DNA from 3 places in the Alkalihalophilus lindianensis genome. Region 1 is predicted to be linked to each of the others. Evidence: riboswitches for the same ligand, from Rfam matches in the RefSeq annotation. Region 1 holds a riboswitch; each other region holds the start of a gene.

Region 1 (5,500 bases):
GGGGCGCTACCCTTGGAATGTAAAAAGACGGATCTTAAGTGATGTCGGTCACGTTTCAAACGAAGATGCTGCTCTTGCACTTTCTGATGTGATTACAGATAACACAAGCCGTATTTATCTAGCTCATTTAAGCTTAGATAATAATATGAAAGACTTAGCCCGCCTTACAGTGGAGCAAGTCTTAAAAGAGCAAGGAATGGCTGTAGGAGAACAATTCGATCTATATGATACAGATCCCCTAAAGCCCACACCACTTGCTATTATTTAAAAGTCCTCGTTTGAGGACTTTTTATTTGAACTTTTGATTATCTAACACGGTTGTTGGTAATTCTGTAAACAGTATAAAAAATAATCAAAAGTGATGCACTCTAGTAGATTTCTCCTAAATATTAAGTATAATAAATTCAAAATCATCCCTTTAAAGGATGAAACATATCTAGAGATGTAGAACGTTGATTTTATCTTATTAGAGGATGGTGTGGGGTTATGGGCTATTATGATGAGCATGATTCAGAACGTGAAACAAGACAAAAGCGTTCGAAGCGAGGTGGAGCCCTTTCTGCATTTATTGGTGCGGTCATTGGTGGTCTAGTTGTATTATTTTCCGTTCCACTCTTATCAAATTTTGGGATGCTTCCTTACGATTTAGGATCGAATGAGGAAGAGAGCCTCATACAAACCGAGACACCAGAAGATGTACAAACGGTTAGTTATTCCGTTAATTCTGATGTAACACAAGCAGTTGATAAAGTGTCAGATGCAGTTGTTGGTGTGATTAATATTCAACAGTCTAGTCCTTTACAAGAACAAAGTGGCGATGAGGGTACAGGATCGGGTGTCATTTATAAAGTTGCTGGTGATAAAGCCTTTGTCGTAACGAATCATCATGTCATTGAACGAGCAAATGGGATTGAAATTAGTTTAGCAGATGGCACACGTGTCCCGGCAGAATTGTTAGGATCCGATGTCATAACAGACTTAGCTGTTCTAGAAGTGGATAGCAGTGAAATCGAAACGGTTGCTGAATTTGGAAACTCAGATTCTCTTCGCGTAGGTGAACCAGCGATTGCAATTGGAAATCCTTTAGGACTAAGATTTTCAAGCTCTGTTACCCAAGGAATTATTAGTGCAACGGAAAGAAGCATTCCAGTTGATTTAACAGGAAATGGTCAAATTGATTGGCATGCAGAAGTTCTCCAAACAGATGCAGCCATCAACCCTGGTAATAGTGGTGGAGCATTATTAAATATAGAGGGACAAGTGATTGGAATTAATTCAATGAAAATTGCTCAAAGCTCAGTAGAAGGTATCGGATTTGCGATTCCAACAAGTGTGGCGCTGCCGATTATTGAAGACTTAGAGCGCTATGGCGAAGTGAAACGGCCACAACTAGGAGTAGGAATTCAATCTTTAAATGAAATTCCAAGTTATCATTGGCAAGAAACGTTGAATTTACCGAGTGATGTCAGAGCTGGTGTTATGGTTTCAAGTGTGGCGCCGATGTCAGCAGCAGAACGAGCTGGCCTTGAGCAATATGATGTGATCGTTAAAATTGATGGAGAAGACATTGCAGACGGTCATGATTTAAGAAGATTTCTATATACGGAAAAGCAAGTTGGAGACGAAGTAGAAGTGAGCTATTATCGAAACGGTACGCTCGAAACTGTCACGATTCAGTTAGCCGAACAACAAAGCTTTTAAAATAAATCAAAAAGCAGAGTTATCCACATAACTCTGCTTTTTTCTGTTTTAAGAGTTGCCCACAGCTAAACAAAGGGTATGCTATAATAAAATGCGTGAAAACGAAAGGACGGTTTTTTATGGAATTTGCATGTGAGGAACATATTGAATTAGCAATGGATATCGTTGTAGATGAATACGAGACAGCACCAATTATTGAAAAAGTAAGGGAAGAAGAACAATTATCCACAACATGTAGCTATTGTGAAAAGTCTGCCGTTTACTCAATTGCGAAATAATCAGTTACTAACAATGTTGATATGTGGATAACTTCTGTGGATAAATAAAAATGAATGAGGGAATACACGCTGTGAATATCTCTATTATTTCAGTAGGAAAATTAAAAGAAAAATATTTAAAACAAGGAATCTCGGAGTATACGAAAAGACTAGGTGCTTACGCAAAGATTGATTTAATCGAAGTAGCTGATGAAAAAGCGCCAGAGAATTTAAGTGAGGCCGATATGGAAATTGTAAAGCAGAAAGAAGGAGAACGAATCCTAGCAAAAATCGGACCAGATACGCATGTTATCACACTTGAAATCAAAGGTAAACAACTCACCTCAGAGCATTTAGCGAAGGAGATTGACCAACTTGCTACATACGGAAAAAGCAAAATAGCCTTTGTGATCGGAGGCTCACTCGGACTAAGTGATGACGTCATGCAGCGCAGCAACTATGCGTTGTCATTCTCAAAAATGACGCTACCCCATCAACTGATGAGACTCGTGTTATTAGAGCAAGTGTATCGAGCGTTTCGGATTAATCGAGGAGAACCGTACCATAAGTAAATGAGGTTTTTTGGAAATTTCAAATGGCACTTTTCTTAATGTGAAAGGTGCTGTTTGATTTTATGTAGGCTTAAATTAACATTTGCTGTATCAAAGCATGTTTTGAGTTTGAATTTCTCTTATTTTTCTTTTAATCCATACATTGGATTGATTGGATAATTAGGTTAAGTACAATATAAAAATGGTCCAATTTCTAAGATATCCCTTTCATAACGCCTAAAGAAAATATAGTTATTTATGGGGGGGTGTAATATTAGTAGGTACCGACTTATTAGCTAATTTCTAAATCGGAAAAATGGAGGCTTTAAACATTAATTATTTCAAACACGGAAATAAACGCTTATTACTACCATAATGAATTTCCCGTGTTGTTTGTGACAACCTGGGATTATCCATTTGAATTTGTCTATATGATGGAAGAGGATGAAGAACAAAATGTATAAACGTATGATTCATAAAATTTGTATACCAGTAAAAAAAAATGAAAAGAGAAGGTAGGGAGTTATATGATCTTAGCAATCATATCAGGAGTTGTAGTGTATATGGTAAGTGGTATGATTTACTATACACTATTAGGAAATCGTTGGGTAGATCTATTGAAAATTAAGCCGGAACAACCTAAATATGGGTTGCTTACTTTAGTAACATTTCTGACCTCAACGATGTTGTATGGTTTACTCCTACTATCGCAGGCCCAAACGTTAATGGATGGAGCACTATTAGGAGGTGGAGTTGGAATAATAGTGGCGCTTGCTTATGCAAAAGATTTTATATTTGGGTTAGGAACAAATAGTAAGAAACCTTTATCCATCTTTTTTATTGCTGTTGGATATCATGTGATTGCTCTGACAATCATTGGAACTTTGATGATGTTTTTTATTTAATGGAAGTGAATTTAACCAACGATTTTAAAAACTAGGAGGATATCATGGATCAAAGAGAAAATATAGAGGTAACGAAATTAATTGAAGCGCTTCCTGAGCCTATTCAAGATATAACTAACAATCTAAGAGTGCTTATTTTTAAGTCCTCTCCGGAAATCATCGAAGAAGTCAAATGGTCTAAACCAAGCTATGACCAAAATGGACTGGTTTGTTATTTAGCGCCTGCAAAAAAACATGTTAACTTAGGATTTTATCAAGGTTCAGACCTTACTGATAAAGAAGCTGTACTTCAAGGGACAGGTAAACAAATGCGTCATATACAGGTGAAAAAAATAGAGGATATTAAGCCAGATTTGTTTATTTCGATGATTCAAGAGGCGATAGAACTTAATAAATAACTATGAAAATTTCGGTATTATTTGTATAAACGTTCACTAGCAATAGCCTTATAGTCAATATGTGTTAAAAAACACACCTCATTTAGATGCATTACGAAGAACCGTATCATAAGTAAATGAGGTTTTTTGCTTTGATGAGATATATGAACTCATATTATATAATTTCCATTTTTACATAAAATATTTTGTATAAATTTAGAATAGTATAAAAATGTATTTGACATTAGACTTAATGTCAAATAATATCTTTATATGTCAAAAATTAAATATCTTATCATGAGAGACTAAGGGACAGGCCCGATGACGTCCAGCAACCATCATTTTATGAAAGGTGCTAATTCCTGCAGAGTGTTTCATTCTGAGAGATAAGGGTTAGATTAAAGCCTCTTTCCGATTGAAAGGGGCTTTTTTGTATATAAAGGGAGATTAAGAGACAGAAGGTAAAGCATAGGATATCTATCTTCACAGATTGGTAGGGGGGAATTTTACTTTGATCTAAATAAACTAGAATCTATATAGATAAATAAATTACTGTAATCAGCGTTAAAAAAAGAGAGGATTGGTATTTAAGAATCAGAATGATTATTGAAAAAACATGGGACTTCGCTTCTATCCATTTAGGAAAAATATAAATATAGTATTGCTTTTTTCAACATTAAATTGATTTATCACTCTATATAAACAAAGGAGCTTTAAAAAATGAAAAGAAAATATTACTTACTTGTATCCGTGTTTTTACTATTAGGAGTAATTGGAATATTAAATGGTTGTTCGTCAAAGGAAGCAACTAGTGCAACTGACAATCAAGTAATTTTAGTAGGAACACAAAATGATTATCCTCCTTTTGCATTTGCAGATGAGAACAACGAACTTACAGGGTATGATGTTGAAGTTGTAAAAGAAATTGACAAAAAATTGGATGGTTATACATTCGAGTTCGTTGCCACCCCTTGGGATAGTATGTTTCTTGCACTAGAGTCAAATAAAATTCAGGCAATAGCAGATCAAGTAGCGAAAACACCGGAACGTGAGGAAAAGTACTTATTTACCGATGAATCATATTTTGCAGCAGAAACGGTTATTGTTGTGAAAGCAGGCAGAGAAGATATTCAAACATTAGAGGATTTAGAAGGCAAGAATGTTGGAGCTTTAGCAGGAGATTCTTATACATTATTGCTAGAAGAACATAACAAAAAAGTAGATAATGATATTGTTTTAAGTTATAGCGAAAGTGGAAACCCTTCTGAAATTTTGCAAGATGTACAAAACGGTCGCATAGATGCCTATGTAAATGATCCTATTATGATCAATACAGTATTGGAAAAGTATGATTTAGATGTAGAAATTGTGGGACAGTCTCTAGTTAATGATAACATGGGAATCGTATTCAAGAATGAGGAGCAGGGCGTGAAGTTAAAGGCACTAATTGATCCTATTCTGAAACAACTTAAGGAAGATGGTACGTTAGTCGAGCTGTCAAAAAAATGGACTGGTGGAGAATATATCCCTGAATAAGTTTGGAGAAGGAAAGATAAAATGGAGAATTTACTAGATGTTAATTATTTGATAGAAAGCTTTCCTGCTATTATCTCACGGCTACCTATTACAGTAGGGATAGCTGTAGGTTCATTAATTTTGGGTTTATTTATTGGGATTGGTACAGCACTTATAAAAATATATAGAGTTCC
Region 2 (5,500 bases), on a different contig from region 1:
AAAGAGTTAGAAGTAAATGTGGAGGGCCAAACCGAAAAAAGAATCGCTACATTCAATAGAAGCGGACTTGGTTACTCAATCTATGTAATAGAAGATTACACTCTTCACAGTGAAGAGCCAGGTAGGGACGCATTAACATTTAATCATGACGGTAATTTTTTCACACGAATTATTCCTCACGGTGAAGAGGTTGATGCAAGTGAGCTAAAAGAAACGATAAAAGAGCATGCTGAGGGTGAGACCGAAGTAATGCAGCATGTTCCACTTGATGATGTTGAATATGCCTTGGTTGAACGTGTACAGTCAAACGGAGAGAGCACAACCTTAATTCATGTAGCTAAAACATTTGAGGGTGAGCTTTTTCAAATGACCCTGTTTCTCCCAGCAAAAGAAGCACAAGAAGGTGTAGCACCAAGCATGTGGGCGATGTTAGAGACGATTAAACCTTGAAAACCCAACAGCCTGTAGGCTATTGGGTAGGAGGGACTTAAGAAGCTAAGCTTTGCTCTAAGTCCCTTTTTATGATTAAGACTTGGTTTTTTCAAATTCTGGGTCATTAAAAGTATGGGCCACCCAGCCTTCTGGATCGATAAACAGACGGACTGCTACCACTTGTTTTTCCTCAGAAAGGGTAAAGAAATGAGGGGTATTGACCGGAACAGAAATAACATCCCCAGGAGATAAACGGACATCAAAATAACCTGTTTCCTCGCCTTTAATCACAAAACTACCAGAGCCTGCAGTAATGGCACGTACCTCATCCTCTGTGTGAGTATGTACTTGTTCAAATTTCTTGAGTAAGGTATCTAGGTCAGGTGTGTCTTTATTAAGCGAGATCACATCCCATTTCTTATAACCTCTACGCTCGGCTAGTGATCGTATTTCCTCATCGTAAGTAGAGAGGACTTGATTTTTATCTTCATCATTTAAATGACAAACGTTTTGAAGGTCTTCAGGAAGTTTTGATGGATTCCAATATTCATAGAGAACCTCCTGACTCTCTAAAAATCGGCGCACATTTTCCTCTCCACGAATCTCTTCTCCTGTATCACGAATATAAATCACAGCCATTCGTCATTCCTCCTTTTGATTTTCAATATGCAGCACATTATTTAGTAAGAAGCCTCATCTTTACATGATAGCTAAATAAAAATTCAAATGCTTCTAAATGTCTTTTTGCCTCAAAGCCGTTACGACCCCAAACGGTGATACCATGATTACGAATGAGAATACCATGTATACCGGGAGTGATTTTATCTGCAACAGCATCGCCTAAACGTGGAAGATCAGCATAATTCTCGACGATTGGGATGGTGATTTTCCCATCTTCTTCCCAGATGTTGAAAGCTTTTATCAATTCTTGATTTTGAAAAGTGATCGACCCTTGGTCCCCATACAGATCAGAGATGACATTATTGTCAACTGTATGAACATGAAGGGAGCATCCGGCATCAGTCTTTTGATAAATTCGCTGATGAAGGACCGTTTCCGCAGAGGGCTTCAGATTTGTGATTTCAACAGGGTGACCGTCGCTGTCTACTAACAAGAAATCCTCATCTGTCCTTTTCCTTTTATCTTTACCGCTAGCTGTAACGAGAAAGGTAAGAGGATCATCACTCACTTTAATGGATAAATTTCCACTAGTGCCGGGAAACCAGTCCCTCGCAGCTAGTTCGTCCTTAATATCAGCTAATTCGTTCCAATAGTTGTTTTGATGATCGATCGTTACACTCATCGACTCGTCACTTCCTTTTTGTGCTTAAGCGATTCAATCACTTCATAGAAGGTAGAGAAAGAGGAATGATTTAATTCAAGCTCCTGACATTTTTCCAACAAAAAGTTATCACACGCAAACACTTCATCTGCTTGCTTAGCAGCTTGTAAATCAGTAATCGAATCACCTATCACAATTTTGTAATACTCTTCATTAGGATATTGACGTAAAATGGATGGCTTGCAGCAGCCACAATCATTTGTGCAAAATGAATCGCAATGATGTGGCCATGTAATTGTAATGGTGTCTTGATTAAAATCACTTCCATTACAATATAAATCCTCTAGAACATCATATGGCTCTAGTACAGGTTGTACAAAAAAATCAATTCCACCGCTAACGACCTTAAAGGTAATATCATTTTCTTTAAGATAGGTTAAAAAGGGTTCAAAACCCTCTCTTATCTCTGCTTGTTTTAACACGAAATCAATAATTTCTTGTTTTCTCTCTACTGGTATGAGAGAAAACAGCCTGCCGACCCCTTCTCGAATGGAGATGCGTTCTGCTAAGATATCATCTTTTATATCTTCCCATCCATCTGGAGCAAATTGCTTCATAATCGCAATGATATTGTCTTTTGTCGTAATCGTACCGTCAAAATCACAAAAAATAATGAGCTTACGTTTATCTAATTGGCTCATGTAGGCTGTCCCCATAACTCTAGTGCTTGGGAAAGTTCTGGAGAACGCTGAGCGGTTTCTGTTAATGTGCGACCAGCTAATACACCATCAATCGCTTGCCTAAACGCTTGAGCTCCTGCACGGGCACCATTAGGATGGCCGTGTATACCGCCCCCTGCATTAATGATCGAGTCCACGCCGAAATCATTAATGAGAAGGGGGGTAAGGCCAGGGTGGATACCGGCTGAAGGAACAGGAAATGCTTTTTTGAGAGGGCCTTCTGACGTTAGAGCATCCGCAATATCAGCTGTTTCTTTTTGGTCAAGCGCAACACTTCCATATGGTGATGGAAACAAAACTAGATCTGCTCCCGCTAAGCGCAGTAGCTTTCCAAGAAGCACTTTATTCGAAAATCCGTAAAAAGGTGATTGGGTAAGAGCACCGGAAACAGCAGGGTGTGCCATGATCGGTAGTGGGATATCAGGATCTTCGGCCAACTCCTGCAAGACATCTAGGCCATATGCAAATACATTAAACAACAAGGCACTAGCGCCAAGCTCAGCAGCCTGTTTCGCTTTTGCTCTCAATTCGGACGTTCGTCCAGTTAAATTGACCGCATATAGTTTTCTTTCTCCAGTACGCTCATACGCATCATTTAGTACAGAAGCTCCTACTTGAATTCGTTTTTCAAACGGAGTTAATTCGTTATCAAATAAAATCTCGTCATCTTTTACAAGATCAATTCCACCTGTAACTTGTTCTGTTAATTGCTTTTCAAATTCTGAAAGGTCTTTACCGATCATGCCTTTAAATATACTCATTAACAAAGGACGATCATGTACATCTAGAAGATTGCGAATCCCTTCTATTCCGTATTGCGGGCCAGGGAATTTAGATTCTAATTGAGGGTCAAGTTGAATATCCACAAGCTTTACTTCACCATCTAAAGATAACTTTCCGAAAAGGGTCGTTAAAATGGCTGGCAGGTCTGGACTGAAATTGGCTGAAGGGTAGGCGATCTTAATTAATCCTGCACTACGTCCCTCTTTGAAGTAACGATTTGTATCCTCGTTTTCAGGTAGAGCCTGAACGTCTACAACTTCCCCTTTATGTTTTTCTAGTTGTTTTTTTTCAAGCGCAGGAAGATGCGTCCAAGAACCAATCGTTAAGCCGAGTGCAATCGATTCAGCTTTTTTGTGGAGATCTCCTTTACGGTCGTGAACAAGATAGGTTGCTGTAATGTGACTCATAGTAAGTTGAGTCCTCCTCTCATCAAATAAAAAGTCCTCTTCAACATTGAAAGAGGACTGAATGGATCATAGAATGTCCTCTTATCTTTCAAGCTTACGCTGTGAGAATTAGCACCTTGAATCAACACGAATGTGTTGAAACAGGTTGCCGGGTTTCATAGGGCTCGTCCCTCCACCTGCTCATAATAAGAGTTTATGGTTGTATGAAATTATCGAAAACGTTGTAATGAATTATGACAGTTGTCGAGAAGTCTGTCAATTGAAAAAATTAATTGTTAGAATCTATTGACAAAAGAATCGATCGCTCGTATCATTACACTCAACCTCTCAAATTTGGAAAAACTTGAGATCAACTACATAGCAACTCTTATCGAGAGCTGGCTGAGGGAATTGGCCCTATGAAGCCCGGCAACCGACCTACTCACCCTATCTATTCGGTGAAAACCTTTAAGGTTTTAAGGCACGGTGCTACATCCAACAGACGGTGCAAGTCACCGGCCTGAAAGATAAGAGGACGGATTCATTCATTCGGCCTCTTTCTTAAACAGAAAGTGGCTTTTCTATTTGATAAAGAGAAAAAGGGGAGAGATGAAAGGTGAAAAGAGTAAATTGGGTTAAAGCATGGGGAGTGACAATTGCTTCGGCAATCTTGTTAGTAGGTTGCGGAAGTGGCGAGGAAGCGAGCCGTGCACAAGAAGATGTCAATCTTGAAGGCGTTCCTGAACGATTTGCTACTGGTGAAGGGTCCAAGGTGAAAGTAATCCGAAAAATTGGCGGGGATGATCATACTGCACAATTCTTAGCAGGTGTAAAAGAAGAAGGAGAATCTATCGGCTTTAATGTCGATATTTTCACTGCAAATGGGGATACAGCTAGGTACCATGATGCCATTTCACAAGCAATAGATGATGATTATGATGGGCTTGTTCTCTCTCATGGGGATGATGCTGCTACTGTTGATGCGGTACAGCGCGCGGTTGATCAAGGAATCGAGGTTGTAACTTTTGATTCGAACGAGGATTTAGAAAACATTGAAGGTGTAACGTTAACTTCTCAAGATGATGAAGAATTAGCTTCTCTTGCTCTTGAACAACTAGTAGAAGACTTTAACGGGGGAGCGAATATCTTATATTTATGGGTGGACGGATTTCCTCCTATGGTTAGAAGAAACAATGTTTATCAAAATGTGTTAAATGAAAACCCTGGCTTAAATGAGCTTGAGAGATTTGGAGTGGCTGCAGAGGACACATCAACTCAAACTCAAAATGCGGTATCAGCTATGTTAAACAAATACCCAGAAGGTGAAATTGATGCAATCTTTGCAACGTGGGATGCCTTTGCGATTGGCGCTGCTCGTGCAATTGAAGAAGCAGGTCGTCATGAAATAAAAATATATGGAATTGATGTTTCGAACGCTGATTTGCAAGTCATGCAGCAGGAAAACAGTGCGTGGGAATACACAGCTGCTGTTGATCCTAAGCTGATTGGGGCTATTAACCTTCGTATTTTAGCGAAAAAATTAGCAGGAGAAGAAACACCACAATTTTATGACTTAGAAGCAACACTGATCTCAAGAGATGACTTAGTTCAAGGTCAAGGAGATGTAAACATGGTTAGTCTTGGAGAGCTTGTTTCAGGTTGGGGTCAATCTGATGAGTTTGAAGAGGACTGGATTAAAACGTTAAAGAACCATCATGAATAAACAGGTGATTGTATGAATCTACAAATGAATAATATTTCAATTGAATTTCCAGGTGTGAAAGCTCTTAATGATGCCTATTTTGAAGCGGAGACTGGAACAGCTCATGCTCTAATAGGTGCCAATGGAGCTGGAAAGTCCACACTTATGAAAGTGC
Region 3 (5,500 bases), 560 kb from region 1:
CTTTATCAATTTCACGAAGGGCAATCTCGACCATACGTGCATAAAACGGTGCAGCTCCAATAATCAAAGCTGGTAGGGCTGCATTTGCCCCTAGCATCGAACCCGTTAATGCTCGTGTAAATGGAATGAGTAAGACGATCAGAATAATAAATGGAATCGATCTGAAAATATTTACAATAAAACCGGTAATCCCATTGACCACTGAATTTTCCCAAAGGTTACCTTTGCTTGTTAAATATAAAACCAGTCCTAGGATAATCCCTATAATAAATGTCGCTAATACAGAGATGGATGTCATGTAAATGGTCTCAAGTGTAGCATCCCACAGTCGATCCCCTTTTACATCAGCTAGAAATTGATCAAGCATACGTGATCACCTCCACTTCCACTTTCTTGCTTTGGATAAAGGCAATGGCACGTTCCACTTCTTCTTTTTGGCCATTTAAGGCAACAAATAATGTTCCATATGACCCTTCATGAATCTTGGTAATTTTTCCTTGAACAATATTAACTTCAACATCGAACGTACGGATAAGCTGAGTAATCAATGGACTCTCTGCTTCTTCCCCAACAAATGTTAATTGCACAATGTGTCCTTCTGGGTGATCAGCCAACATTTGCTTAATCGCATCCGTCGTTTCCTCAGGTTCCGTAATCTGTTTCACAAACTCTTTTGTCATTTCTTCTTTTGGCTTACGGAAAACATCAAGCACTGGACCTTGCTCAACGACTTTTCCAGCCTCCATTACAGCAACTTGATGACAAATTTTGCGGATGACATGCATTTCATGCGTGATGAGAACGATCGTTAATCCTAACTTCTCATTAATATCTACAAGCAAGTCCAAAATCGAATCAGTTGTCTTTGGATCAAGAGCTGATGTTGCTTCATCACAAAGTAAAACTTTCGGATTGTTTGCAAGAGCTCTTGCAATCCCAACACGCTGCTTTTGACCACCACTTAATTGCGATGGATAGCTATCTCCGCGTCCTTTTAAACCGACTAGTTCGATTAATTCATTGACACGCTTTTCACGTTCACGCTTTGCTACTCCTGCTATCTCCAAAGGAAAAGCAATATTATCGCGAACAGTACGAGACCAAAGTAAGTTAAAGTGTTGGAATATCATGCCGATCTCCTGACGTGCTCGTCTTAGCTCCTTTGTTGATAGAGCCGATAGCTTTTTACCGGCTACAGTAACGTCTCCCTCGGTCGGTCTTTCTAACATATTTAACATACGAATCAACGTACTTTTACCTGCACCACTATATCCAATGACCCCAAAAATCTCACCTTCAGCAATCGTTAAATCCACACCGTCAACTGCGTGAACCGGGCCATTTTTCGTTTCGAATCGTTTACGAATCGATTGTAACGAAATCATATTTAATCCCTACTTTCCTTCTATCCTTTCAATTCTACTCACCTCAATTAGTAGAATTGAAAGACGTTGATGCTCATCTATTCAGTGACAATTTGCCCTGTTGTCGTTCAAAAAATAACCATAAAAAAACCCTTCTGTTTTAAGATGAACAGAAAGGTGTATGTTAGATATCCTCTGTCTCATCTATCAAAGCTTATGCTTTGCAGGAATTAGCACCTTCTAAATCAAGCGTTGATTTAGTGGTTGCTGGGTTTCATCGGGCCAGTCCCTCCACCTCTCTGGATAAGAGATATAAAGTTGTTGTTTGCTTTTGCATGAGTGCATCATAGCATGGCGGATTTTTTGCTGTCAACGATTTTATGCTGAAAGATGAGATGAAGATTTTTCCGTTGCTTTTTTCTCTCTAAATACAAGGAAGAAATAGATCGAACCAATCAGATAAAGACTAGCCGTAATCGTAAACACGTAGGCATAACCATAGTAAGAACCATAGATCATAACAAGCGTGGTCGACACCGGTCCCATAACAGCCCACCCTAATTGAAAGACCATTTGCCCTACTGAATTCGCAAGACCTTTCATGGAATCATCGACTTTTCTCATCATTAAAGCCATTTGAATCGGATTCCCCGCATTCATTAACGCTTGCCTAAATAAAAATCCGATCACAGCGAGCCAGAGCACTTCTGTATAAGCCGTCAGGAGGAGAAACGGAAGGGATGAGAGCTGCAGAATCACTACAGCTTTCACTTCACCTACTTTTCGTACTACGGTTGGGCCGATCATTAAAGCGATCGCCGTCATCGCTTGACCTAAAGATAAGATAATGCCCACCACTGAATAACTTACGTCAAATCGATCTGTAAAATATAAGTTCAAATAAGGAATGACTAGACCAGACCCAAAACCAATTAATAAATTGGCTACGGCGAAAAGTCCAATAACCTTTAGACTTGAGCGATGGGTCGTAAACAATTTACCAAGAGAGCTAGCCCCTGTTTTCTGTTTGCGCACCTTTTGTTCCTCGCGAATCTTTATAATTGGGATTAAGGCGAGGAAAAATAAGCAAGCTCCAAACAGCAAGGTGATTCGCACACTCGTCAACATTGTTAATCCAAATACAGTATGAAAGAGGTCGGATAGCGTCCCACCAAGTGTATTCCCAATGACATTAGCAACCATAATAAGCGCAAAGTTAAAGCTAAATAGATGCACTCGCTCTTTTTCCGAGGAATTCTCAGCAAGCAAAGGGATAGAGGATACTTGAATAAAGGCCATAAACAATCCCGTCATAAAAGCTGTCGCAAGTAACATCGTCTCAGCTACCAGCACACCACGTAAAAGAAGGCTACATGCTGCAAAAATAGCCCCAACAAAGATCATTTTCTTCCTGCCTACTTTGTCACTCAGTAAACCAGCTGGTAAAAGTGCAATCGCACTTGCCATCGCCTGCATCGCTATGATTCTGCCGTTCACTTGATCTACATATCCTAATTCACGAATATAATAATTATAAATGACCATAAAAATACCCATGCCGATGTTGGCAAGGATAGATGCTATTAAAAATAAACGCACATTTCGATTATACGATTTCAGTTGCCCCGTCCAATCCTGAATGAGCTGAGCCATGTGACCAACACCTTGTTATTATTTCGGTACCCTAAATATAATAAATCATTTCCATATAAATAAAAAGCCTTTCGTCAAAGTTTTCAGACGAAAGGTAATAATAACTTTCAGCACCAGCCCTCTTCGCAGCTATCTACATACGAAGTGACTTGATTCGGATTGGCATTTTCATAACGATATACTTTATCTTCTTCAAAAACATACCCTGCACTCATTAAATGCTGGAGGCCAGATGCCGTTTCAGTTACTTGTCCTACGTGGGCATCATCTACATAAAGGTTCATATGGCCATTCTCATACTTACCCTTCACTTTGCTTGTTACATCTACTTTGACTAAGTCCAAACGAATCTCCTCCATCTTGTAGGATGTAGGTATAGTATTTGCTAATCCAACGTTCCTAGCCGAGGCAAATAAAAGAGAAGGAGGTAAAGTCCCCCTTCTCAACATTGATTAATCTTCGCTAATCATTTCAGCATATTGTGAATCGGTCATAAGCTTGTCCACTTCTGATGAGTCAGAAGGCTCGACAACAATCATCCACGCTTTTTCATAAGGTGATTCGTTTACAAACTCTGGAGAATCATCAAGCTCTTCGTTTATTTCAACCACTTTACCGCTGATTGGCGCATAAAGTTCTGATACAGTTTTAACTGACTCAACGCTACCAAAAGGCTCGTCTGCTTCGATGTCATCTCCAACTTCAGGAAGCTCAACGAAAACGATGTCCCCTAATTCTGATTGAGCAAAGTCGGTAATACCGATGCGAACTTTCTCACCTTCTACTTTTACCCACTCATGTTCTTCTGAATACTTTAATTCCTTTGGTAAATTTGCACTCATTTGGTAATCCCTCCATCAATTTGGTACATACTCACTTCATTATACCTTTTTTGCCATCCAAACTAAACGTTTCAAGCGACAATTTGTCTTCTTTTGTCTATTTCCACGTTTGTTCGAATTGTTCTTCCTTAAAGCCAACCGTTACTTGATTGCCATCTGTCGTAATCGGACGTTTAATTAACATCCCATCAGAAGCTAATAATTCCAGCTTTTCATCTTCAGACATATCAGCTAGCTTGTCTTTTAATCCGAGCTCGCGGTATTTCTGCCCACTTGTATTAAAGAATTTCTTTAAATCAAGTTCACTCTTCTTGTAAAAAGCTTTAAGCTCTTCTTTAGTAGGTGGTGATTCGACAATATGTACTTCATTTAACTCAACACCATTATCTTCTAACCATTTTTTCGCTTTGCGACATGTGCCACATTTAGGATAGTGGTAAAAGGTTACTAACATCCAAACACTCCTCTCCTATTGTTGATCTTTAACGCCATTATTACGTATTTTTTCTATTCCGACAACTAATACGCTCGCTTTTCGTATCACTTTCCCAGATTTGTTGAATGGCAGCTTGTGTTGAGTCCTCTGTTAACTCTTTTGAGAATTCTTCTACTCCTGTTAACGGAGCTGTATATTCAACCTTTTGCTGTTTCTTCATCTTTACGCACTCCCTTTTTATGATTAATGATCATAGGATGCTTCGGATCAAGAGAAACCATTCGCGTGGGGACAGCACTTGGGCGGTATGTGCGAAATATCAGTGGGTATGTGCGAGGGCAAGCAGGATATGAGCGAAATCTCTGATTTAGGTGCGTAATGTAGCGACTTATGTGCGCAATTTTTTAATTATGAGCGAACGACCATTATTTGTCCCTTTTATGTGCGAGATGTCAACTACGATTCGTCCCGGCCAATAAGCCGCACCAACGACAAAAAAGCCCTACCTTAGGGCTTTTTTGTACTAGAGAGGAGAATGCTTCATAAGAAAGGAGTTATATAATTTTTGGGGCGATTAAGCCCCAAAATTGGTAAACGTAATTAGATAATAAATTTAGCTATTAAACAACGTAACGCTCTTCTTTAAGAACTTCAGCTGCAATTTCACGCTTAATGCTTACTACATTAATTGGCGTGTGACGCGTTAATTTGCGTAGAATGGAAAGCATCGTACGAAGTGTATCTCCACTTTCCATAGCCACTAGAGACTCTTTAGCATGAGCCTCGATGCGGTTGAATGCTTCTTGGCAATAAACTTGTGTCATACGAAGCTTTTGAGCAGCTTTGTCTGCACCAGTCTTATTCATTTGCTTTTCAGTACGTAAGATCACTGACTCCATGTTGAAGACTTCACTTACGATATCAGCTACATTTGAAAGAAGCTCTTGCTCGTGCTGAAGTTTTTCACCATATTTTTGAGCGCCTGTTCCAGCAACCATTAAGAAGATTTTCTTTGCCATACCAAGCAAGTATTTTTCTTGCTCAAGTGGCTCTTCACCAACTTCTTGTGGCATCATCATCATTAATTCTTCTTGTAGAGCTGTAGCTTTTTGAAGAAGTGGAAGCTCACCCTTCATTGCTTTACGCATGATCGTACCAGGCACTAGAAGGCGGTTAATTTCATTTGTTCCTTCAAAGATACGGTT

What was found. A riboswitch is a leader RNA that binds a small molecule or an ion and turns the genes downstream of it on or off. The one in region 1 is predicted to bind S-adenosylmethionine.
Region 2: another riboswitch for S-adenosylmethionine. It lies ahead of RYX56_RS04915 (sugar ABC transporter substrate-binding protein); the one in region 1 lies ahead of RYX56_RS09895 (transporter substrate-binding domain-containing protein).
Region 3: another riboswitch for S-adenosylmethionine. It lies ahead of RYX56_RS07290 (methionine ABC transporter ATP-binding protein); the one in region 1 lies ahead of RYX56_RS09895 (transporter substrate-binding domain-containing protein).

The regions. Positions count from the first base shown of each region.
Region 1 is NZ_JAWJBA010000002.1:661,590-667,089, reverse strand. Features, by position in the region: gene RYX56_RS09925 (MBL fold metallo-hydrolase) at 1-268, shown strand, start outside; gene RYX56_RS09920 (S1C family serine protease) at 487-1,701, shown strand; gene RYX56_RS09915 (CxxH/CxxC protein) at 1,821-1,979, shown strand; gene rlmH (23S rRNA (pseudouridine(1915)-N(3))-methyltransferase RlmH) at 2,051-2,530, shown strand; gene RYX56_RS09905 (DUF1761 domain-containing protein) at 3,037-3,414, shown strand; gene RYX56_RS09900 (DUF1801 domain-containing protein) at 3,459-3,812, shown strand; SAM riboswitch class I at 4,081-4,184, shown strand; gene RYX56_RS09895 (transporter substrate-binding domain-containing protein) at 4,512-5,327, shown strand; gene RYX56_RS09890 (amino acid ABC transporter permease) at 5,349-5,500, shown strand, end outside.
Region 2 is NZ_JAWJBA010000001.1:914,848-920,347, reverse strand. Features, by position in the region: gene RYX56_RS04940 (DUF8580 domain-containing lipoprotein) at 1-450, shown strand, start outside; gene RYX56_RS04935 (1,2-dihydroxy-3-keto-5-methylthiopentene dioxygenase) at 526-1,071, opposite strand; gene RYX56_RS04930 (methylthioribulose 1-phosphate dehydratase) at 1,109-1,735, opposite strand; gene RYX56_RS04925 (2-hydroxy-3-keto-5-methylthiopentenyl-1-phosphate phosphatase) at 1,732-2,415, opposite strand; gene RYX56_RS04920 (2,3-diketo-5-methylthiopentyl-1-phosphate enolase) at 2,412-3,644, opposite strand; SAM riboswitch class I at 3,723-3,836, opposite strand; SAM riboswitch class I at 4,009-4,157, shown strand; gene RYX56_RS04915 (sugar ABC transporter substrate-binding protein) at 4,240-5,346, shown strand; gene RYX56_RS04910 (sugar ABC transporter ATP-binding protein) at 5,359-5,500, shown strand, end outside.
Region 3 is NZ_JAWJBA010000002.1:103,636-109,135, forward strand. Features, by position in the region: gene RYX56_RS07285 (methionine ABC transporter permease) at 1-367, opposite strand, end outside; gene RYX56_RS07290 (methionine ABC transporter ATP-binding protein) at 360-1,385, opposite strand; SAM riboswitch class I at 1,562-1,674, opposite strand; gene RYX56_RS07295 (MFS transporter) at 1,743-3,017, opposite strand; gene RYX56_RS07300 (YusG family protein) at 3,125-3,361, opposite strand; gene gcvH (glycine cleavage system protein GcvH) at 3,470-3,859, opposite strand; gene RYX56_RS07310 (arsenate reductase family protein) at 3,957-4,313, opposite strand; gene RYX56_RS07315 (hypothetical protein) at 4,354-4,515, opposite strand; gene RYX56_RS07320 (acyl-CoA dehydrogenase FadE) at 4,916-5,500, opposite strand, start outside.